3 regions of the Paenibacillus pabuli genome follow, and region 3 is predicted to be linked to each of the others. Evidence: riboswitches for the same ligand, from Rfam matches in the RefSeq annotation. Region 3 holds a riboswitch; each other region holds the start of a gene.
What was found. A riboswitch is a leader RNA that binds a small molecule or an ion and turns the genes downstream of it on or off. The one in region 3 is predicted to bind cobalamin.

Region 1: it holds a riboswitch for cobalamin, as region 3 does, so the genes downstream of both, nikB (nickel ABC transporter permease) here and cobJ (precorrin-3B C(17)-methyltransferase) in region 3, are expected to answer to the same signal.
Region 2: it holds a riboswitch for cobalamin, as region 3 does, so the genes downstream of both, ABGV42_RS14175 (ABC transporter substrate-binding protein) here and cobJ (precorrin-3B C(17)-methyltransferase) in region 3, are expected to answer to the same signal.

What each region holds. Positions count from the first base shown of each region.
Region 1 covers NZ_JBDOIO010000005.1:1,082,586-1,090,916, forward strand. The annotation lists gene ABGV42_RS31600 (ATP-binding protein) at 1-320, shown strand, start outside; gene ABGV42_RS31605 (response regulator) at 322-1,020, shown strand; gene ABGV42_RS31610 (alpha-glucosidase/alpha-galactosidase) at 1,128-2,429, opposite strand; gene ABGV42_RS31615 (AraC family transcriptional regulator) at 2,622-3,449, shown strand; cobalamin riboswitch at 3,530-3,719, shown strand; gene nikB (nickel ABC transporter permease) at 3,879-4,817, shown strand; gene nikC (nickel transporter permease) at 4,818-5,651, shown strand; gene ABGV42_RS31630 (ABC transporter substrate-binding protein) at 5,666-7,261, shown strand; gene ABGV42_RS31635 (ABC transporter ATP-binding protein) at 7,261-8,058, shown strand; gene ABGV42_RS31640 (ABC transporter ATP-binding protein) at 8,048-8,331, shown strand, end outside.
Region 2 covers NZ_JBDOIO010000003.1:2,653,527-2,661,857, forward strand. The annotation lists gene cobT (nicotinate-nucleotide--dimethylbenzimidazole phosphoribosyltransferase) at 1-503, opposite strand, end outside; gene ABGV42_RS14165 (ABC transporter ATP-binding protein) at 553-1,374, opposite strand; gene ABGV42_RS14170 (FecCD family ABC transporter permease) at 1,371-2,417, opposite strand; gene ABGV42_RS14175 (ABC transporter substrate-binding protein) at 2,414-3,415, opposite strand; cobalamin riboswitch at 3,815-3,953, opposite strand; gene ABGV42_RS14180 (histidine phosphatase family protein) at 4,117-4,764, opposite strand; gene cbiB (adenosylcobinamide-phosphate synthase CbiB) at 4,755-5,735, opposite strand; gene ABGV42_RS14190 (adenosylcobinamide amidohydrolase) at 5,777-6,574, opposite strand; gene cobD (threonine-phosphate decarboxylase CobD) at 6,571-7,701, opposite strand; gene ABGV42_RS14200 (lipoate--protein ligase) at 7,914-8,331, shown strand, end outside.
Region 3 covers NZ_JBDOIO010000005.1:370,474-378,804, forward strand. The annotation lists gene ABGV42_RS28385 (sirohydrochlorin chelatase) at 1-303, opposite strand, end outside; gene cobJ (precorrin-3B C(17)-methyltransferase) at 514-2,427, opposite strand; cobalamin riboswitch at 2,828-3,015, opposite strand; gene ABGV42_RS28395 (uroporphyrinogen-III synthase) at 3,209-4,033, opposite strand; gene ABGV42_RS28400 (GerAB/ArcD/ProY family transporter) at 4,165-5,367, opposite strand; gene ABGV42_RS28405 (hypothetical protein) at 5,420-5,641, opposite strand; gene ABGV42_RS28410 (Ger(x)C family spore germination protein) at 5,634-6,833, opposite strand; gene ABGV42_RS28415 (spore germination protein) at 6,838-8,331, opposite strand, start outside.

The sequences.
Region 1 (8,331 bases), 710 kb from region 3:
CTGACTATAGCGAGATAGTCATCACTTTTACGAGGGATGAGAGAAATGCCAAGCTGAACATCGTGGTAGCGGACACTGGCGTGGGTATTCCCGATGCCGACAGGGAGCGGATATTTGAGAAGTTTTACCGCTCAGAATCCTCCCGGCATATAACAGGCACAGGGCTAGGGCTGGCCATATGCAAAGGGATCGTTGAAGTTCACGGAGGAACGATTCGAGCAGAATCGAATCCGGGAGGCGGAACAAGAATGAGCATCTGTTTGCCCATGGAAGCTCCTGAAGCATTATTTCCCTATAGAGGACAAGGAGAGGTTGAGTAACATGACGGCATCGCAAGGGGCACGCATATTGGTTGTAGATGATGAACCACAGATTCGCAAACTGCTGAAAGTAACCCTGCAGGCTCATCAATTCGAGATTCATGAATGTGGAGATGGCGACGAGGCTGTCACTCAGGCGAGTATTGTTCATCCGGATCTGATTATACTCGATCTGGGACTGCCTGGGATGTCCGGGATGGACGTGCTGCATCGTGTCCGCGAATGGTCTCAGGTGCCCATCATTGTGCTGACGGCGAAGGAGCGCGAGGAAGACAAGATTGCTGCGCTTGACGGTGGTGCCGATGATTATGTAACGAAGCCGTTTGGCATGGGTGAACTGGTTGCCCGCATTCGGGTTGCGCTCCGCCACGTGGCGAGGACAACGGATGAACCTGTGCTGCGTTTTGGGCCTCTCACTGTAGATCTGGCACAAAGGCAGGTGGAGCTGGACGGTTTGCCGATCAAATTAACACCAACGGAGTACGATATGCTCAAGGTTCTGGCCTCGAACGCCGGCAAAATCATTACCCAGCGCCAGCTGCTGCAGCAGGTGTGGGGCGGGCATCATCACGAATCGGACAGTCATTATCTGCGGGTCTACGTGGGTCATCTGCGGAAAAAATTAAAGGAAGACCCTACGCAGCCACGATTCATTCAGACCGAGCCGGGAATAGGCTATCGCTTTTTACTTCAGGATTAGATTGAAGAGGTAAAAGAGTTCCATTCAAAAAAGCGCCGGGGCCCCAAGGATTTACAGAGGACTTCGGCGCTTTTCTGATCTTCAATAAATAAAAACTATCTTTCGTTTTAAGATGTATACTTCGGCAGCCAGTCGCCATGAGCCTCGATGAGTTCATCGCACATGGCAACGATGTCATCAATAGACAGCTCGGCAGCAGTGTGCGGATCCAGCATGGCGGCATGATAGATATGTTCCTTTTTGCCCGTCATGGCCGCTTCAATCGTCAGCAGCTGGGTGTTGATGTTGGTGCGGTTCAGTGCCGCCAGCTGCGGAGGCAGGTCGCCGATGTAAGTTGGGTTGATTCCGGATCCGTCCACCAGACATGGAACCTCGACACAGGCCTCACGAGGCAGGTTGGTAATTAGACCGGTATTCATTACATTACCGCCAATTTTGTATGGACGGTTCGTTTCCATCGCTTCCATGATGTGCGAAGCATATTCACGGCTGCGGGTATGTTCAATATTTTCACTGGTAAACAGCTTCTCGCGCATTTCCTTCCATCCTTCAATCTGGTTCACGCAGCGGCGAGGATACTCATCCAGCGGGATGTTGAAGCGTTCGATCAATTCCGGATAATTCCGTTTGATAAAGTACGGATGATACTCGGCATTATGCTCGGAAGACTCTGTTACGTAGTATCCAAAACGGTTCATCAGCTCGAAACGCACCATATCATGATGCTGCTCCTTCTGCTTCTCCCTTGCCAGGCGTTTAATCTCCGGATACAGATCCTGACCATCTCTCGTCACTTCCAGCAGCCAGGCCATATGGTTGATACCTGCAACTTTTGCAACCACACCTGTCTGGTCCATTCCCAGCGCTTCAAACAGGTGAGGCACACAGACCTGCACGCTGTGGCACAGACCTACCGTTTTGATACCTCCATGCACGTTCATGACATTGGTGAGTACGGCCATAGGATTGGTGTAGTTCAAGAACCAGGCGTCAGGGCACACTTCCTGCATGTCCCGGGCAAAGTCAAGCATGACCGGAATGGTACGCAAATTGCGGAAGATACCGCCAATGCCAAGGGTGTCAGCAATCGTCTGGCGCAGTCCGTATTTCTTCGGAATTTCAAAGTCCGTGATTGTACATGGATCATATCCGCCCACTTGAATCGCGTTAATGACATATTTGGCACCGCGCAGCGCTTCTTTGCGGTCTGTATATTTTTTTACGGCACAACGGCTTCCAAGAGAACGGCCCATACTGGTCAACAGTCGCTCCGAATCATTCAGCCGTTCGGCATCGATATCATACAAAGCCAATTCAAAATCCTGCAGTGCTTCGGTCATCATAACGTCACCTAATACATTTTTGACAAATACGGTGCTGCCTGCACCGAGAAACGTAATTTTGTTCATCTCAAGTCCAGCCTCCCTGAATAATGGTGTACCCCAACTATAGGCCGATCCGGTTTATATAACTATGGTTCAACCTCTCTCATACATGGCATAATCCCATTTTCGGTATCGCTTTCAGCTGATATTTCCCTGATTCACCTGTTATAATTTAAAATGAGAAAATAGATGCGGGGAAAGGGAAGGAGTGGGAGGATGACACCGATTGAGTTTAATGTGATGCCCATGGACTGGACACAGATGGAGCTGGTGCTGTTGTTTTTCGGCTGGCAAGCCTGCGATCCTTCTCATTATTGGGGTCCGGGGGTGCGAGATTCCTATGTGATTCATTACATTCATGAGGGATGGGGAACTGTTCATATGGAAGATAAGGAGTACCATTTAACCCAGGGTCAGGGCTTCGCCATTCTGCCAGATACCATCATTCATTATGAGGCCGATGCGAAGGAGCCTTGGACATACTCCTGGTTCGGGTTTAAGGGCGTACATGCCAAGACATTCATGCAGCGGGCAAACCTGAGTCCAGCGTGTCCTGTATTTGAAGCCAGGGATCCAAAGGTAATGGATGGTTTGTATGCAGACATGGCTCAAGCCTCATCGCGTAATGGTGGAGATGTATTCAGCCAGAGTCTGCTGTATCGTTTAATTGCCGAACTGATCTCCTCCTCACCCGAAGAGGATAAGCCGCTGAGGCCCCTATCGACCAAGGACGAATACATCAGACAAGCTGTCCAGTTTATGGAGAACAGGTACAGCCAGAAGACCTCCATCCTTGATATTGCGCAGTCCGTGCGTCTGGATCGTACATATCTGTCCGGTCTTTTTAAAGAGAAATACGGGAAATCGCTGCAGGCGTTTTTTCTGGAATACCGGATGAATCGCGCAGCAGAGCTGCTGCAGAGTTCAACGCTTTCGATCAGCGAGGTTGCCCACTCGGTGGGGTATACCGATCCGCTGTTATTTTCCAAGATGTTTAAGCGAGTCACAGGAGTTTCCCCCAAAGGATCGAGAGAGCGGGATTAGGCTGATGCGCTGTTTCAAATTTGAATAAATGCTTTGATCATTATCTGTGAGCCAGCTATACTGGTACAGAATGCATTTCAATTGAATATGTGGAACTGGGTGCTTTACCTTCGGGTAGAAGCTTAATAGGGAAGACCGGTGTAATGCCGGCGCGGTCCCGCCACTGTAACAGAGGAGTCATGCAGCGTTATGCCACTGGTTTAGGCCGGGAAGGTGCTGCAATGATGGAGATTCTGGAGCCAGGAGACCTGCCTAGTTTAACAACACAGTAGTACCTACGGGAGATAGGAAGGTGTTTAGAGAGCATGACTTTTTCTGAAAATCTGTCTATTTAAGACGTCCTTATCCGGTATTTGCGGAGAGAGACGTCTTTTTTGATATGCATGGACAAGTCACAGTGGGGGGTAATTGGGAGAGGATGTCAGACATGTGAGCAGATATATCGTTAAAAGATTCATTCAACTGGCAGCCGTGTTATTCGGCATTTCGTTTCTGACATTTCTGCTGACCTACCTGTCTCCAGGGGACCCGGCAAGGCTTATGCTCATGTCTACCGGGGTCACTCCGTCGGACGAATTGGTTCAGCAGGTACGTCTCCAGCTGGGGCTGGATCAGCCATTTTGGATACGCTATGGAACCTGGCTGGGACAGGTGCTTACCGGAGATTTCGGAACGTCCTATAAATACGACAGGCCTGTGCTCGACATTCTGCTGTCCAGGCTTCCAGCCACGCTTCGGCTAACAGGAAGTGCCCTGCTGCTGGTCATTCTGATTGCGTTTCCACTGGGTATTTTGTCGGCCGTCTACAGAAACAACGTGCTGGATTACGTCATACGCCTGTTTTCGTTTGCCGGGTTGTCCATGCCCAGCTTTTGGCTGGGCATGCTGCTTATGCTGGTATTTGGAGTACAGCTCAAGCTGCTGCCTGTCATGGGAAGTTCGGGCTGGAACAGCCTGATATTGCCGGCATGCACACTGGCGTTACCACTGATCGCCCAATATATCAGGCAGATCCGTACAGTGATTCTGGAAGAGATGTCCCAGAACTATGTAACGGGGGCCAGAGCCAGAGGCGTGAAGGAGAGAGTCATTATGATGCAACATATTCTACCCAATATATTATTGCCCATCGTTACGCTCATGGGCATGTCTACTGGCGCACTGCTGGGGGGAGCAGCCATTGTGGAAAGTTTGTTTGTATGGCCGGGTGTAGGACAGATGGCGGTCGATGCCATCTTTACAAGGGACTATCCCCTGATTCAGGGCTACGTCATCTGGATGGCAACCATCTATGTATTGCTGAATCTGATTGTTGATCTCTGGACACATCTGCATGACCCGCGGATTCGACTGGACGTGGATGTCTAGATGAGAGAATTTAAGCTTATTTTGACACAGCATCGCTGGTTCACGTTTCTATGTTCACTGACCCTCCTCTGGGTCATTCTCGCCATGATTGCGCCACTGCTCGCACCGCATGATCCACTGGCAACGAATTTTGCCAAGGTACTGCAGCCAGCCAGTTCGGAGTATCCGCTTGGAACCGATCAGCTTGGACGCTGCGTGTTATCCCGTATCCTTTACGGGGCCAGGACGTCGCTTCTGCTTACATTTATGATGATCGGAATTGTATTTGTACTTGGTGTAGCCATTGGTGTTATCGCAGGTTTTGCCCGTGGTCTGACGGATACAGTGCTGATGCGGTTATCCGATACGCTGATGGCCTTTCCAGGATTAATCTTCGCTATCGCCGTAGTGGGGATGCTGGGGCCAGGCCTATTTAATACGGTAATTGCCCTGGCTGTTGTCTGGTGGGCGAAGTATGCACGACTGGCAAGAAGTCTAGTGATCTCGCTTCAGCAAAAGGAGTATGTCGCTGCGGCAGCCTTCAGCGGTGCGCGAAAGATTCAGATTATCACCAGAACCATCCTGCCCAACACGCTGTCTCCTCTCATCGTCATGGCGATGATGGATGTGGGCGGCATGATGTTATCCATCTCAGGCCTGTCCTTTTTGGGGCTGGGTGCTCAACCTCCTGAACCGGAGTGGGGGGCAATGTTGAATGAAGGCAGACGATATTTGCAGACAGCTCCGTGGCTGTTGATTTATCCGGGATTTGCGATTTTTTGCACGGTGATCATTTTTAATTTGCTGGGCGACAGTCTGAGGGATGTGCTGGATCCCAAGAAAAAAGCAGCTTAACAGGAGGAACGGGAATGAATTCGAGATATGGAAAAACGCTAACGCTTACCATACTGTCATTATTGATCTTATGTATTATCGCGGCATGTGGCCAAACCACATCCAACACTTCTACCTCGTCACCAGCAGGTGATCGGACGGCTGAGAAGGATAAGGACAGTTCAGGTGCGCCGACTCATCTAAATGTAGCCCTGTTCTGGCTTGGCAGCAATCTGGATCCGGCAGAAGATTGGAATGGCTGGACCCTTACACGGGCAGCGATTGGAGAGACCTTGATTCAATTCGATGAGAATATGAAATTGGTACCGAAGATTGCGGATAGCTGGGATCGTATCGATGATACGACTTGGCATTTTCATATCCGGGACGGCGTAACGTTCCATAACGGCAATAAGGTCACGGCAGATGTAGTGAAGAAGTCCATTGAACGTTCCATGGAGCTGAATGAGAGAGGACAATCGACCTTACCGGTGGCTTCCATGACCGCAGAAGGTCAGGATCTTACCATCCAAACAACGGAGCCATATGCATCCCTGCTTGGTAATATTGCTGAACCCTTGTTTGTGATTGTGGATACGAGTGCAGATACATCGAAATTCAAGAGCGAACCCATCGCCACAGGGCCATTTATGGTAACAAGCTATACCCCGGATCAGGAAATTCAGGTGAAAAAATATGACGGATACTGGGACGGCGCAGCCGATGTGGACACCATTACATTTAAATACATCAAGGATGACAGCACGCGTGCGCTTGCATTGCAGTCGGGTGAGATCGATGTAGCCAGTAACGTGGGACGAAGCAGCTTGGCCTTGTTCCAGGATCAGAGTCAATACACCATTGATGAGATCCCGAGCCTGCGTACGCAGTTTGTATGGTTTAATACGAAAAACCCGCTGCTGAATGAGCCGGATGTACGCCGTGCAATCTCCTACGGGATTGACCGTGAGATGTATGCAAATACACTGGTGGGCGGTCAGGCGGCCAAAGGACCTTTTACCTCGGCTCTGCCTTTTGGCTATGATCAGGTCAAGGGATATAACTACGAACCGGAGACAGCCAAGAAGCTGTTGGATGAGGCTGGTTACGAGGATATAGATGGGGACGGTATTCGGGAAAAAGACGGACAAAAGCTAACGCTCCAATTGATTCTCAATTCGGCTTACGAATCGGATTCCATTGTGGCTGCTGCGATGCAGTCCCAACTGAAGGAGATTGGGGTTAATCTGGAAATGACCTCTTACGAGGATCTGACTGATCATCAAAAAAGCGGGAACTACGATCTCGCTCTGACCAGTATTAATACGGGCATTACCGGAGATCCCCAGTATATTCTCGACTTTTATTTCAAAACGGGAGCGGAGTGGAACATCGGTGGATATAGCAATCCGAAGCTGGATGCGGTGATTCAGCAGCTGCATTCCGAATTCGATGTGGAGAAAAGATATGAACTGGCTGCAGAAGCGCAGCAGATGATCCTGGATGATGCGGCATACATGTTTATTACCTATACTCCAATTAACATTGTGAGCAAAAGTTCTGTGCAGGGTGCGACGATGTATCCGATTGACTTTTATCTCCTGGATCGCAATATCCAGGTTGGGCAATAATGAGCACCTTACTTGGTGTGGATCGGCTTTCTGTAGCGTACAGGAGCGGTTCACCCGCACTGCAGAATGTATCGTTTGCAATGAACGCCGGGGAGATTGTCGGAATCGTGGGCGAAAGCGGAAGTGGTAAATCGACGCTGCTTCGAGCTTTGCTAGGTATGCTGCCAGACGGCGGCCAGTATACGGGTGGAGACGTTATTTTTCAGGGAAAATCAATATTGAGTTATTCGCAGAGGGATTGGGGCGGTATACGCGGCAGGCGGATGGCCATGATTTTTCAGGATAGCGGTTCGTATCTGAATCCCATTCGCCAAGTAGGAAGTCAGTACATTGAGGCGATCCGTACACATTATGAACTATCGAAAAAAGCTGCCTATGTCATGGCGGTGGACATGCTCTCACAGATGGGATTGGATGACCCCGAGCGGATGATGAATATGTACCCCGGCCAGCTTAGCGGAGGCATGAAGCAGCGAACGGCAATTGCCATGGCGGTAACGATGGAGCCAGAACTGCTGCTTGCCGATGAACCGACCAGTGCGCTGGATGTAACCACTCAGGTTGAAGTGATCAAGCGATTGACCAACCTTCGGGCAAGGCAGGGAACGGGGATGATCATTGTGACGCACAACATTGCGGTTGCAGCCCATATGGCAGACCACATCGGTGTGATGCAGAACGGGTCTTTGGTTGAGTTTGGACAAACTTCAAGCATAATTACAAGTCCACGTCATGCTTATACCCGCGAATTGCTAGCTGCAGTACCTGAATTGGAGGGGAATACCGATGGGAAATGAAAGGACGCCTGTGCTGGAACTGAGGAACTTGAGTAAAACCTACGAATCCAGGGGCCAGGGAGCCCATTCAGCTTTGCAATCGATCAACCTGAAACTGTATCCGGGAGAATGTCTGGGAATTGTAGGTGAGAGCGGAAGTGGCAAAAGCACCTTGGCCAAATGCGTGACCCATCTGGAAAAGGCAACCTCCGGGCAGATCATTTATCGTCAGCAGGATATTACACTGATAAGAGGAGAGGCTTTGCGGCTGCAGCGCAAGCAGATTCAGATGGT
Region 2 (8,331 bases), on a different contig from region 3:
TTGGCGACCTCAGTCGCAACAACCTCGGCTCCGGCAAGAATCGCCTGGATCGCTTCATCCCGGCTCATGGCCGCGCCCTGCGCCATGTTGGCTGTTCCTTTGCGCACTTTGCGGGAGACCAGATCGGGGTGTTCCAGATCGGCATTCACGCCAATGTCAACACAGATGACATCTGCACCTGCATGACGCGCCAGGACGTTAACGGCCGCTCCCCCTGCCAGAAAATTATGGACCATCTGCGGGGTTACCTCTGCCGGGAAGGCACTAATGCCTTCGGCAACTACGCCGTGATCGGCAGCCATAACGATGACGGCCCTGCGATCCAGACAAGGCCGAGCCTGACCGGTTATCCCCGCAAGTCGAATAACCAACTGTTCCAGTTTACCCAGACTGCCGGGCGGTTTCGTTAATGAGTCCACATGCGCCGAGGCTTCTGCCGCCACTTCTTCATTAGGACCCACAATCCGATCAATTAACTGTTCCAACGTCTGTTCATTATTCATACCGCCAGCACTTCCTTCATCAAAATATGGGGTCGCCCCCGATTTTCGTTCACTCATGTTCTCGCCGCAGCAACAATTGCGGCAATCCAGTATCGGGATGATTCACCATGGCCGGGTTCACCCGGAAGATATCCCGAATGTTCTCTTCCGTCATTAACGAATGCGGTGTTCCACTGCTTACGAACATGCCTTCACGCAGAGCGAGAATGTGATCGCAGAATTGCGCAGCGAGGTTCAGATCGTGCAGCACAGCCACAATGGTAATCTTGTTTTTTTGCCGCCAGGAAGATAATAACTCCATGAATTGCAATTGATATCGGATATCAAGAAAAGTCGTTGGCTCATCCAGCAATAACAGTTTCGGCTCCTGAGCCATGACTTTGGCAAGTGCCACCCGCTGCCTCTGCCCTCCGCTGAGTGCATCAAGCGGCCTGTCGGCCATTTCGGTTAAGCCCAGTTCTTCCAGTACCCGGTCCACCACTGCCGCTCCATCTGCGGATTCCCTGCCAAGCCAATTCTGATAAGGATAACGTCCCATCTCCACCACATCTCGGACGGGATAGGAAATGGCTGGCAGACCGTCCTGCTGTAATACCGCAATCATGCGGGACAGATCTTTCCGACTGTATGAGGTAATCTCCCGGCCTGCAATCCGGATGCTGCCTGCACCAGGCTGTTCGGTTCCGGCAATGAGCTGGAGCAGCGTTGATTTGCCGCTTCCGTTTGGACCAACGACACCCCACCATTCCCCTTCTGTCACACGCCAGTCCACGTTATGCAGTGCCCGGTGGTGACCGTACATTTTACCTGCTCCAGCGACTTCGATCAGCGGCTCTTTTGAGGTCATGCTTGTACCCGTGTCCGTACTCATGGCATCCCCCCTTTTCGCAGCTTTTTATTCCGATGCAGCAGATACGCGAAGAAAGGAGCACCGACAAAGGCCGTCACCACACCAAGCGGAATTTCGGTCGGTGCCAGCAAGGAGCGGGCAATCGTATCCGCCCATACCATGAAGATGGCTCCGCCAATCGCGGACAAGGGAACCAGCAAACGATAGTCAGGCCCAACGATTAGCCGAAGAATATGCGGGATAACGAGCCCTACGAATCCAATGACACCCGAAACCGAGACAGCCCCGGCGGTAAGCAGTGTTCCTACGGCAAGGACGGATAGCTTCAACCCATCCACCTGGACACCGATATGTGCAGCCTGCCGTTCCCCCAGTGCAAGAACGTTCAAGGAACGGGCACGGCTCCAGAGGAAAATCAGACCGAGTATAAAATACGGGAAAAGGATGGCCGTATACGACCACCCACGCAGAGCCAGACTTCCCATCGTCCAGTATATAATTTCGTTAATCGTCTGTTTCGACATGGTCGACAGGAAGGAGACCACCGCTCCCAGAAAGCTTTGCATCACCACACCAGCCAGAATCAGGCTGTGCGTCGGCATTTTGCGCCCTTCACGAGCCAGGGCGAGTACAAACCATAATGTAAGCACGCCCGTCAGAAACGCAACGAGCGGCAAGGTCCAGATTCCGATCAGTGCATACTGCAATCCGAAGAAAATCAGAAAAGCTGCACCCACCGATGCCCCAGACGATACACCAAGCGTAAACGGATCTGCCAGCGGGTTACGAAGGACCCCCTGGAAGCCCGCTCCGGCGATGGCCAGCGATGCACCCACGAGTACAGCAAGCAGCACCCGCGGGAACCTGACCTTCCATATAATCTGCTCGGCTGCCGTACTCCAGTCAGGTGTGATCCAGTCACCGATCCATGGCATGTGATGAAGCAGAATGCCTGCAATGTCACGGACAGGCAGAGCCACCGAACCGATGCCCGTACAGATCAGCACGGTCAGCACAAGCAGCAGAATTCCGGCTGTTCCGTACACTGCCAGCTTTTTACTCATTGGAACAGGTCAGGATAGATCGCTTTGGCTACAGCTTTCAGACCTTCCGTTACACGTGGTCCCGGACGGCTCAGCAGATTGGCATCCAGGCCAATGACTGCGTCGTCTTTCACAGCTGTGATTTGATCCCAGCCGCTGCGCTCTTTGATGATTTGATCCAGTGTTTTGGAGTTTTCATCAATAACATCATTAGCGTACAGAATGACATCCGGGTTGGAAGCAATAATGTTCTCTTCGTTAATTTCATTCCAGCCTACGAGGTCGGAAGCAACGTTGAAACCACCGGCTACCGTAATCAGTTCATCCATGAATTCGCCTTTACCCACGGTCCAGCCTGGGGAGAATTCAACATATACTTTTTTCTGATCTTCCGGCTTAACAGCCTTAACCGCTTCGGTTACGTCCGCTACATCCTGTTTCATCTTCGTGATGAGCTCCTGAGCCTGCTCCTGATGATCCGTAATTTTGCCGAACGTTTCAATATTGTTCATGACATCGTCTACCGATTTGGGATCCGTTTTGAAAATGGTGATACCCAGGTCGCGCAGTTTCTTCACGGCTTCTTCGCTCATAGAAATCCCTGTAAATACGACGTCTGCTTCGGCTGCGATAATCGACTCTTCATTAGGCTTCGACACACCGCCCATTTTCGGTTTGGTTGTTGCAGCTTCCGGATAATCGTCATAGTCGGATACACCTACGATCTGCTCGTCCAATCCAAGTGCAAACAACGATTCGGTTTCTGCCGGAGATACGGATACGATTTTGGTTGGCGCTTGCTCAAACGTGAAAGATTCACCCGTCGCATCGGTTACCGTAAGTGGATATTGTGTTTTGAGATCCGTCTGCTCCTGGCCTTGGGATTGCTCCTGTGCCGGCTGCTGCGTAGACGTACCTGTTCCCTCGCTCGTTGTTGCGTTTCCACATCCGGCCAGAGCCAGTGTCAGCATCGCTGCTGTCAGCAGGGACGCCATGCCTTTCCAATTCTTGATGTTCATGTTGTTCATTCTCCCCTTCTCTATGTTCTCTCTTAAGTAGTGCTCCTGACCATTTCCCCTGAATTTGTGTTCCTAAATAAAATGACCCTAGAAAACCACACTAGGCCACTACGATTGCAGTACCATCTTCCGATCGCTGTTATCCCCAGATTTTTTTGATTCTCTTTTATTAACGTGAAAATCCGGGGATAAAGGCGAACGCTACGCTTCTCCAGATTGGTTCTGCACTCTTCGTTACGTGTGAATATTTCGGTTCATCCTATATGAACAAAAAAATCCCTGATCCTTACTTCAGGATCAGGGATGACGTCTCGCATATGGCGATCTGCACATCTTCAGCATACCCGCTGTCCATGCGCATAGAATTGCCCGAAACGCTGTCCTTTCCTCGAAGGAACACCGGTTTGTACGTCCAGGGCAGGTAACCTGACTTACAGGACTGCTCGTCCTGATTTACAGTGGCGGGACCGTGCCGGATTCACACCGGCTTCCCTATTTCACCCATTGTGCCGTCCATCGCTTGCCTATACTCGATGAAATCTTCTAACTTGCACAAGGGACCCGTGGTCGCTGATATTGTAACCATTCAAGTGAGCATGTCCCATCCATCAGCGCTTAAGCGCATAACGAGATATGTATTCATGCTGAAGTCACACTTCTGTTGTGATTATAGGTTATATTGCACATCCTTACAACCCGATTCACGGAAAAGACACCCTGCTTGAAACCCAGCTATTTTCGCTTTTTTCAAGTCGAACCTTAATTGCTTGCCCCGGAATGACCTGTGTATCCCAGAATCCCAGTTCCGGTATAAGACGTGATATGGCATAACGAATTACACCGCCATGGGTAACTACCGCTATCGCCGGAGCGGGATTTTTACCGAAATAGCGCGCCGGCGAAGCGGACAAAAGACACTCCTTCAGGAAGGTGTCAATCCTCGCAGCAAAAGCCTGCCAAGGCTCGCCGCCCGGTGGCGTCACATCCTGCGGTGCATCAATCCAATCCCGGTAGTGCGGATTGTCCTTGAGTTCATCGTAAGTCAGGCCTTCCCATTGCCCAAAATCAATCTCACGCAGACGCGGATCAAGCTGCGCTTGCTCTGCTTGCGCAGGTGCAATTCGTTCCATGGTCTGCCGGCAGCGCAGCAGATCACTGCAATATAGCACATCCCATGTGATCGCGCTAATGGACTCGCGAAGCGGCGCCATTTCCCGCTCTGCATCTGGCAGAAGACCGATATCGGTATGTCCGAGGTATCTCTTTTCCACATTCCAAGAAGTTGTCCCATGACGGATAAACACAATTTCCCGTATTTCAGTTCCACAATGCTCGTGCTCTACTTCCATAACAGTGCACCTCCTGCTGTCCAGATGCCGAACGCTACCAGCCAGCATAACAGCACAAAAGCTCCCGCCGACCAGAACATCAAACGTGTGGTTCGCACGATATCCTCTGCTTCCATCAGCCGTGCCTGATCGCCCATATAGGCTCGAAAAGAAGCTACGCCGTGATAGACGTTATGCCCCCCAAGCCTGATGCCGAGCGCTCCTGCAACGGCCGACTCCGGAAATCCGCTGTTCGGACTGGGGTGCAATCTGGCATCCCGGCGAACCATGCGTGCCGCGCCCTTTGCATTCAGCTTCATGATCCATGCTCCCGTAATCAGAAGCAAGGCGGTAAGACGCGCCGGAATCCAGTTCGCCCAATCATCCAGGCGGGCAGAGGCCCAGCCGAGGTGTAAATACTTTTCATTTTTATAACCAACCATGGAATCCAGCGTATTAACGGCCCGATAAGCCATTGCAAGCGGTGCACCCCCAATCAGGGCATAGAATAGTGGAGAAACGATGGCATCCACGATATTTTCGGCTACAGTCTCCACGGTTCCCCTTACCACTTCCGGTTCATCCAGATGCGCTGTATCCCGCCCCACGATCATGCCCAGTGAACGTCTAGCCGCAGGCCAATCCCTTACTCTCAGATGACGATACACTTCCATGCCTGCATCCTTCAGTCCTTTGGAAGCAATGGTGGTGGCAATCAGTACCACTTCAGCTAGAACTGCAACCGCTGGGTGAACAAGTCCAAGTATGTAGATCACTCCCCAAGAAAGCACAAATGAACCACCCGCAATAACTATGGGAAAGAGCAGCCCTGCCCCTTTAAGACCCTGATCACTGCTCACTCGCTTTCTTATCACTCGCTCCAATGCAGAAATTCCCTTTCCCATGCCGATCACCGGGTGAGGGATCCAGCGTGGATCTCCAATGAGGCGATCCAGTATGTATGCCGCTAAAATAATCCATGCCCCTGTCATTCCTGTCCATATTGGCCAGTCCGCCCACTGACTCAGAGATATCATTGCTTGTTATTCCTCTCTTTCCACGCCTGTCCGGCTTGCAAACTTTCGGTAACGGCATCATAGACCAGACGCCCAATCGCTGCCCCAATCACCGTGGCCGTGCCCGCGTAGGAAATCAGTGGTTTCCCCTCCACCTGACTCGCGGCAAGCACCATGGCATCCGTCGTCGTTCCCGTTGCCATCAGCCCGTTCTCCGCATCCATCACACCACAATCGGCAAGCGCTGCCGTTTTGGCTTCCACCGCTGTCTGAATGGCATTGACCATGGCTCCGGGTGTCATGCGTCCGTTGATCCATAACATGATATTGATTGTACCGGGAGTATAGGACGACTCTGCAGCCATTCCCTCCCGGGTAGCCATGTTGCCTGCAGCATCGAACACTGTTCTAGCGGAGCCAGCCCGCGCAGCATTGGATACACCGGCTGTTGTGCAGCACAAGATCCCCGCTTCATCGCCCATATATTCCTGAACGGAAGTGTGCGCGAGCTTCACGGCGGTCAGCAATCCAGCGCATGCAGTTGTGCGCTCCTCCCATCCTTTCAGGAGGCCTGTAATATCGCTCGGCGGATCGTCACAGCGATAATGCCTGTCTACATAGATATTGAATATGCGATCCAGCTCCATCATCCCTCCGCCGTACACGGCACTGGAAAGGGCACTTACCCGGGTAGGGATGGATGCTCGAATATGACGTTCATATGCATTAATCTTTAACCCAGGCCATGCAGAAGAAGCATATTCATTTTGTGCTGCTTGCGCGTGAGTATAGTACGGAAAGAATGGCAGCGTCATCGCTCCGCACCCCCGCCCTTCTGCTCCGGACGCTTTGGCCCAGTCACACTTCTCATTTCGTTCACCAAACGAAGATTCGACTCCGCATCCTTTACCGCCAATCGGATATGCCTTTCTCCAAGTCCCGGGTACATGGCGCAGCTCCGGATCAGAATCCCCCTCTTTCCCAAAGCCGCCTGCAGGGTTGCCGCTGTCCATGGCTGCGGCACACGTGCCAGCAAGAAGTTCGCTTCCCCGCGTGTCACTTCGCATCCACAGGCCTCCAGGCCGGCTGCCAGTTTCTCTCGTTCAAACGCCACCTGTTCCAACGTCTCCCGTTCAAAAGCTTCCCCGCTGCTTAGACAGGCTTCTCCCGCGATTAGTGCCAATCCGTTAACACTCCAGGTTACCTGTTTCTCCGTCATGGCACGAATCAGATCCGGGCGTCCCATCGCATAGCCAAGCCGAAGACCCGGAATGGCATAGAACTTCGTCATCGAGCGAATGATGATCACCTGTGGGTAATCCTGTAATCGGGAAGCCAGGGATTGTCGCCGCGTTTCAGGAATGAAATCCATAAATGCCTCATCAATCACCATGACAGTATCTGTCTTCTCTGCATGACGGGCCAGCCGCTGCAATACTTCAACGGGATATTGTACTCCATTGGGGTTGTTCGGCTGTCCAAGAAACAGCAAGTCCACCTGTTCCATCAGCCTCTCGATATCTTGGGGAGCTGCTCGCCATTCGAGCTCCTCCTGCCCCAGAACATGATGCATTTCTGCCCCAAATTGCTTGGACAATGAACGATACTCCGAGAACCCCGGTTCCACGGTGCCCACCTTCCGGGGAGAGAGTCCGAGCAGGATCAGAGCCATGCTTTCCGCAGCTCCATTCCCTATAGATATATATTCTTCTGACAGGCCAAGGCGTTCGCCAAGCAATGATTTGAATGTCCGATGCGCAGGATCAGGATAACGAAGTATCGCCCGCATCCCTTGCTCTAGCGCCTTCAGAACGTCCTTAGGCGGACCCAAAGGGTTAATGTTTGCACTAAAATCAAGGAAATCCCCAGGATTCCCGCCAAATCTTGACGCAGCAGTCTCCACGTCACCGCCATGTCCGAATACTTCAATGAAACCGCTCATTTTTGTCCGTCATCCTTTCTGCATGTCATTTTTATTATGGATGGCGTAACTGTCATGGGTCAATCCTGATTTGCCTAAACCATCCATTCCCTGCTTCAATTCCTTTGTGTCCAATCGACAATTCGATTACAATAGAAGAGGAATTTTGATTTGCACGCGTAACACTACATAAGGGATCAGCGTCCCTCACATACATTAATGGAGGAATGACCATGCTGTTTGTTGATAACCAGGGCATTACAGATCCTTCTGTAAACCTCGCCATTGAGGAGTACATTTTGAAGCATCTGCCGATGGATGACAGTTATCTGCTGTTTTACATTAACCGCCCGTCCATTATTATTGGAAAACACCAGAATACCATTGAAGAGATCAACATCGAATATGTTCAGGATAACGGTGTGCAGGTTGTACGGCGTCTCTCTGGAGGCGGAGCAGTCTACCATGATTTGGGCAACCTCAATTTCAGTTTTATTACCAAGGATGACGGACAATCCTTTCACAACTTCCGCAAGTTCACCCAACCTGTCGTGGAAGCTCTGCAGGAGCTTGGTGTGAATGCCGAGCTGACTGGACGCAACGATCTGCAAGTCGGAGAAAAGAAAATCTCGGGCAACGCCCAGTTCTCCA
Region 3 (8,331 bases):
ACGTCCATACACAAATTCCACTTGCGGATAACGGATTTTGGCCCGGTCGATTGCATTCGGAATATCAATTTTGGCGTGCCCTGCAGCAAACAGAATGATTGGCACCAATACGATGCGCGTTGCCCCTTGATTCACACAAGCCGTAACCCCTTCGGCAATGCTCGGTCTTGTTAATTCCAAAAAGCAGGTCTCTACCACGGTATTCTCCGGCGCTTTCTCCGCTACCGCACGTGCAAACTCCATTAACTCCCGATTCCCCTCAGGATCACGGCTGCCGTGTCCCACCAGCAAAATGGCATTCATCTCTGGCTTCTTCCTCCCTCGCCTGATCCATAGATCAGGCATCTCAATTTTATGCTGCGCTTTACTCGGTAAACGAGCCTTTCACGGAGGGTAACCTGTTACCCAATCATTTCGATCTATATAAAAGTGCAAAGAACTGTTGCAGTTGTAAGTAAAAATGTTGGATAGAAGAATCGATTTTATCGGACGATACCAAAACTGGCACGATCCCTAGTCGCCGCATACCGGATTTACTTCCACGGTGACAGGCGCATCTACGTGACGGAAGCCCTGGATTACTCCGACGCGTTTGAAAAATTTGTGGAATCGCTCATTCGGGTGTCCCTTTTCCTTGTACTCCGCTACGATCCGCTCCACCATCCCGCCAATCTGATCACCTGGAATCCCCTCGGCTACTGGCTGGGCAGGGTGAGCGTTTCGTCCGAACTTCTTGCCGCCAAGGAACAGGTCGTATCCGCCTTTGCGGTAGACAATTCCGATGTCCTCCAATACAGCACCATAACATGCCATGCCGCAGCCATTCAGAGCCACGCTGGTCTCTTTCGGCGCACTAAGTCCGCCTATAACAGCCTGCAGATGATTGGCCATCGGAACAGCATCATCCTTCTCCATGTCGCAGAAGTCACAGGCCTTCACCTTGATGACGTCACCGATCGGCACCACGATGAAATTCGCTGCACGCAGTTCTTCTACCAGCTGAGCCGGTTCAAAGGTCGGTACCCGCAAAATAATCTGATGCTCCGGCGTGTATTCCAGCTCGCCTTCTTCACTCGCGCATTGCGCCAGAAGCGCCATCTGGGCTGCAGTAAACTTCTTGTTGCCGACGCCAGGCGACACGCCAATCTCGAACAGCGGCGCCTTGCGTCCCGGCTCAGGTGCGGTCCGCACAGCAGCATCGGCTGCAGCCTGCGGCGTCCCGGCTGGCACGCCTGGCACCGCCGCATCCAGCCAGCGACTGGCCGCTTCGCCGGCGAGTTTGCCGCCTGCCGCAAGCCGCGTCAGCGCCTCGGCAGCCAGCTCGGCCGCACCAGTACCCGGCTGTGCCTCGGCTGTACGCGCCGCGGTATTCACCGCCGCAGGGCGCTCAGCGGAAAGCACTGCGGTGCTACCGCCACCTGCCGGGCTTCCCGATGGCTGAGCAGCAGGCATACCAGCGCCGTGCTGCCCTTGCGGCCCCGTGCCCGCGCTGGTGCTCGCGCCGCGCAGGGCTGGCTCCGCAGCTGGCTGCGCGGTCTGCGCGTCGCGGACCGTGTCTGCTGCATCGGCTGAAGCGGCAGAACGGGCCTCCATGGCGCCGAGCGACCAAGGCTCGGCCTCCGTGCGAAGCCGCTCATGCGGTCTGAGCGACTGTTCCGCGGTATTCAGCGTGTATTTCCGCTGATATCCGCGCGGTGTGACCATGAGTCCTTCATACATCATGGTCGAGGAGTTACCTATGATGACGGTCGTCAGCATGCCGATATCATGATTCAACATATCTTCCAGCGTGGTCATCACGACATCCTGACGTTCACGATAGGCACTTTTTACAAGTCCCACCGGCGTCTGGGGACTGCGATATCGCAGCAGCATCTCCTGAGTCTCCACGATCTGCCGCGTCCGGCGTCCACTACGAGGGTTGTACAGAGCAATGACAAAATCAGCCGCTGCTGCTGCTTCCACTCGGCGAATGATTGTCTCCCAAGGCGTAAGGTGGTCACTCAGACTGATCGTACATGCATCATGCATCACAGGCGCACCCAGCAAGGAAGCGCAGGATTGAATGGCAGATACACCCGGAATAACCTCTACGCCGACGCCGCTTTCCGGCTTCCAGCCCTGCTCCATCAGTACCTCATACACCAGTCCTGCCATGCCGTATACACCTGCATCTCCACTGGAGATTACCGCAACAATTTTGCCCATCTCCGCCTGTCTGACCGCTTCCTGTGCCCGGCTTACTTCCTCGGTCATGCCTGTCCGCACAATCTCCTGTCCGTCCAGGAGTGGACGAATCAGGTCAACGTAGGTGTTATAACCAATAATGACCTCGCTCTCCCGAAGTGCCTCCAATGCCCGTGTGGTGATATGCTCCATGGCTCCCGGGCCAAAGCCGATAATCAGCAGCTTTCCTTGACTCTGCATTGCTTCTCCTCCTCCATCTCCCTGCTCACCCTTAGCACGTCAGTAACATCTATATCACGCTTCTACAGCTATGGTTTGTGGTTGATCGTTTGATCATTGGCGCCACGCCGTTCGACCTTCTTATCCCTTGTAATCTAAAACAGTGAAGAAGGACGGCTTGACCGACCTTCTTCTTCGCGGCATGTTCGATCCATTCCGATTCCAGATTGATTCCCTGAAAATAAACAAAAAAATCCCATCCTTATAACGGATGGGATACGTATGTACGTACACTCAAGAAGACAGTCCACGGCCCTATAGTGGATAGACCTGTGGCTGCATGGCCGCAAAGGGCCTGCCAGGCGAACCGATGGTTCGCCCGTTTCCTGATTCTTCGTACACCACTCCTTTCCGCGAAGGGTTCGGTGACACATGCAAGGTAGGTCTCCTGGCTCTGGATCATCAGCTTCCTTTTCTGTCTTCCCCGGATGGTCGAGTGACATGGATGAAAAGGGCTTCCCCATTACAGTGGCGGGACCGCTCGGGACTTGCACCCGATTCCCTGTTACCTCTTGCTCACGCAAGAGCACCTTGCTTGTTTTCATGAATGATATTGGTTTCATCATAACACCGCTCAGGAAAAAAAGTCCATGCTTATGATGCTTGTCCAATATTCTATTTTCAGACAAAACAAAAAAATTCTGATCCAGAACGGATCAGAACTTGAATGACGATATTCATATGCGAAACTCTCATAACGACTTACCGGATACTTTATAAGGCATATGTCCAGATCTGCGTGTCAGGATTTATTGGCATGTGCTGCAGCAATATATCGTCCCAGTTCAACGATGAGCGCTCCCATCTTTTCTTCCTCCGGAACAACCCGTGCTTCAATACCTTCTTCAAGCATGGCGTTCGCAGTCACCTTGCCTACAGATGCAGGAATTACAGCTTCCCGGAAAGCCTGCTGCATCTGTTCCAGCTTGCCTTGGGAAGCTGCATATGCTGACAAAAACCGTACTTGGGGGCCGCTGGTGAATGCTACAGCGTCGACCTCATGCTGCACGATTTCATTCAAAAGCAATTCGAGTTCGGCCTCTTCTGGCGGCACATGACGATAAGGCAAAACCTGTCTTACCTGTGCACCCTGTTCCTCCAGCCAGTTGACCAGCTTCGGTGCAGTCTCCCCGTGAAGCTGGAGCATGACTTTTTTGCCTGCCAGATCATGTGGGGCGAACTCCCGGATCAGCCCATCCGTACTGCCATCATCATCCCGGACCAGCGGTGCGAGCTTGCGCTTACGAAGTGCATTCACCGTTTTGTATCCTCTTGCCGCAATCGAGGCTTCCGACAGGACATCCAGCAGTTGACCGGCAATGTCCATATCCTCTGCCATTTCAAATATGGCATCGAGCCCCATCCCTGTAGTTAACACCGCCCAGTCGGGTGGATCAGAGATTAAAGAGACAAGACCATCGCGTATGCTCCGATCATCCAGGAATACCGTTCCCTGTGCTGGCCGCACGAGTGGAATACCACCCATTTTCTCAACCAACAAGGCCATTTCCTTGGATTTACGTGGTCCTGTCAGCGCTACACGTACACCTGCCAAATATTGAGCCATTCATGTTTCCCCCCAGTTCGTTCGTCCGAACGTCATTCGTTTGACTACAGTATACAGGGTAGTCTCATGGAGGGAAACCTCGTTTCACGTCATTTGGCCTGTTCTTCTATAACGATTTTTTATGATTGGCATTAGGAAGGCTGAAGCTCGCCCCCCTGCATGTCATCATGTCCTGTCTCGTCTTCCTGATCCGAACCGTGTCTTTTTTCCCCCTGTTCATCCTGTTTTTTGCTTGTATCGCGATGCTTCTCTCCTTCGCGTGAGGAGTCCCTTTCCTTTTTACGTGGCCGAAGAAACACGAAAAGAATGATGGGAAAGAGCACTTCGAATAGAATGGCAATCCATGTCCACTCCCGCGTGAAGCGGAACAGCTGAATTGCATTCTTAAAAAACCAAAATGCACATACGAATCCAACAAGCGCAACTGGACCGGTCATGAGCTTCCCGGATACTTTGGGAATCATTCGCTTCAGTCCCCAGCATATAAAATACAGGTCAAATGCAATTTTTGTAATCATGGTAGGCAGGGTGGCCGCAGCCAGTGCCAGGTCGAACCGGTCCAGAAAGTCACTTACTTGCAGTTGTCTGGCAAGTTCATACGAAGGATATACCAGCCTTGATGCGATCGGCACACCAATGGAGGTAATGGTCTCGATCATAATCAGCATCATCAGCAAGGCAGCAATCGTTATTCCCCAAGTCACGGATTTGAACCGAAAGTCGCTTCCCTTGATGACAAAAGGCAATGCAACCATCTCACCAAAGAAAGAGAAGATATACCAGCTTCCTTTGCCGACACCTGCTGCATCAACATCAAAGTACGGCATCAGATTTTCCAGGTTCACTTGCTGAATCAACATGAACGGGACGACAACCGAGTTTAACAAGAACAGGGTGATGTAAAGCTCTGACATCCCGATTAAAGAACCCAGCCCTCCCCTTACGATAAACACAGCCATGACCAAGAGAGACAACACAACGATGGATATGGGCGTCGTCTCGAGCAAAGTAATACTTACGTAGTCACCGATCAGCCGGATGTCACGGGCAAACACAATAAGAAAAAACAAGATGTACATTAAGCCCGTCACCCGTCCCAAAAAGGGAAATCTTTCGACCAAAGACTCGAACAAGTCCTGATCGGGGAACCTCCCCTGGACACGATTTAACATCCACATGGATGCAAGCATGACCAGAAACACAGGGATATAGGATAGATAGGCATGCTGTTCGGCATAGAAAATGGCCTGAGCATGAGGTTGAATCAACGTACCCGTTATACTCAGCAGCAAGACCAGCAGCGTAAGCTGCCGGTTAGTCACCCTCTGATTCATCAAATACCTCCTTTCTATCTGCTCATCCGAATCGGAAGATATGTCGATACATCTATGGGAGGGGCAAGTACCGTTGAATCCAATGGGTCAGCCAAACCGTGATAAAGAAGGTTTTGTTCAGATGGGTAACATATAACCAAATCCCGATGCTGCATGCAATCACCCCATAGGATAACCAACGGTTAATCGCTGCTGCCTGCCTCAAGTGCTTCAAGTCCATGATGACGACAGCGATGACCATGGCCAGATACGTAAACAACAATGGCTTAATCATGGACGATCTCCTCCTCGGTCAATCCAATCGGTTTATTGGTGATGCCTACATTCTCAATGATGATATGAGGCTCTACCACGACCTCCATGTTCGGATAGATATCATACCAACGGTCCTTGATTTTATCCCATTCTTTCGGCATTTGCTGATGTATGGAACGGCCCAACCCCAGAATATCGGCATTATACTTTCGCTGGAGCAGCCTTACGCCTTCCTCAATATCATCTTTAACTTTTTTGTGGATCGCTTCGTTCAGACTCACAATTTCCCGTTCACGCAGGTCGCCATAATCCGATTCGTTATCTACCAAGATCCCCTTGGCGTACAATTGAATGGTCACGCTTACTTTGTCATCGCGGATATGCGGTTGAAACGACGAATTGTTTTCGTTGAGCTTGATGAACAGGCTCCCTTCGCCCTTCGGAGCCTTGAGCAGCACTTCCGGGGTATTTGCTTCACCCATAGCCAAAATAAGTGCATCCGCGGGTGCCTTTTCAATCATGCCTACAAGCTTGTCTTTTTTGAAAATGGCCAATCCATCCAACTTGATGTTGGTTTTGACATCCTTCCAATCCTTCGGAACGTTTTCCGTAATGGAAGCGATCGGGAGAAAAGGATCTATCCCATCCGAAAGGATGGAATCGATAAAGAGTTTAAGCGAGCGCGGATTACGCATGTTCAGGAAACACAATTCCCTTACCATTTCCGAGGGGAATTTTTCAATCGGTGCGTCCGCGTCGAGAACCTTAAACGCTTCACCCTTGGTGACTACAGGCATCGCAGACAGACGATTCAGTGGGTATCTGGTTAACAAGTCCAGCATGGGGGCAACCCCTTCCCTCGCCAAATCCTCTCCGATCAGCAGCGTACGCCGATGTGCATAATAAAGCCGCCGGGACAGAGCTTTTTGCCCTTCAAGCGAGGTACCGCGAAAGGTTTTGGCTGTCGTGGACAGCATGAACCAGGATTTATCCCCGCTTGTGCCTCCTCCGCCTCCTTCACTTCCAGCGGCACCAGACTGACCAGGCAGAGCAATTTGCAGACTTGTTCTGTAATCCTGCTTCTCCTTGTCGATGGCAATGCCAATTACAAATGCAATATCATTAATTTCTTCACGATCCCAACAGCCAGACAACAAAAGGGTACACAGGAACAGCAGCACTATTGTGCGATACTTATGCATGAAATGCATGAGCTTACCACCCCTCTTCGGCTTCTGGCGAACCGTTGATTTTGGCATTCATACGCTTCTGATCCCGATGCACTGTGGAAGGACGACGGATCATTTTCCACCATGGTGCACGAATCACAATATCCTTGGTATCTGTCTTGTTGTATGGACTCAGCCCCGACAGATACGGCACACCAAAGGAAGTCATCTGCGTCAGATGGACCGAGATCAGTACCAGTCCGATTACAATGCCGTACAATCCGAGCGCGCCGGCGAGAAGCATGATCGGAAACCGCAGCAAACGAACCGTAATGGCAAAGTTAAAGCGCGGGATGGTAAATGACGCAATACCCGTCATCGATACGATAATAACCATCGGCGCAGATACAATTCCGGCCTGAACCGCTGCTTGTCCGATCACGAGCGCCCCGAGAATACTAACGGCCTGGCCCACCGTTTTTGGCAACCTAACCCCGGCTTCACGCAAGGCCTCAAATGACAATTCCATAATAAGAGCTTCCACCACCGCCGGAAACGGGATGGCCTCCCTTGCCCCGGCGATACTCAGAATCAGCGTGGTTGGCAGCATGTCCTGATGGAAAGTTGTAATAGCGATATACAGTGCTGGCAGAAACAGTGCGATAGCTACAAACAGAAACCGGATCCAGCGCACCAGATTGCTGATAAAGAACCGTTCATAATAATCCTCACTGGCCTGCAGCATCTGCCACATGGTAACCGGACCAATTAGGGCAAACGGGCTGCCATCCACAAGAATGGCAAAGCGGCCTTCCAGCAGATTACCAACCGTCGTATCCGGACGTTCCGTATAATGCATCTGGGGGAACGGGGAATACGGATGATCTTCAATTAATTCCTCGATATATCCCGTTTCGAGAACACCATCGATTTTGATCTTGTTCAGGCGGTTTTTGACATCCTTGATCAACTTGGGATCCGCAATATCATCCAAATACGTCAGCACGACATTGGTTTTGGTCTCTGTTCCGATGGTCATGCTCAACATTTTGAGCGAAGAGGTTTTTAACTTAAAACGAATCAGTGCCGTGTTTACACGCAATGTCTCCGTAAACCCTTCACGGGGACCTCGGATAACGGATTCCGTTTGCGGCTCCTCTACTCCCCGGCGGACACCGCCTTTGACATTAAAGAGCCAGGCATCCCGGCTTCCATTAATCAGCAGCAGTGCCGAGGATTCCAGTACACCATCTGCCGCTGCAGCCCAGGAGTCAACCTTTTTCACTTGAGTAAGCGCAATTCGGGTATCATCAATCGGGACATCAGGTTCATCAGTACGCTGCTCGATCAGCCCTCGAATCAGTGGACGCAGCATATGGTCCTGAATATCCGCCGAATTCACAATCCCTTCGATATATACGAGAAGTCCTTGAACTTCAGGTGAAATCATGACATTGCGGAAAACCACATCCGAACTATCCGAGAAGATGTCCTCAAGCGCAAGCATATGGCTCTCATGTGTCAGTCCGATCGGTTGCTT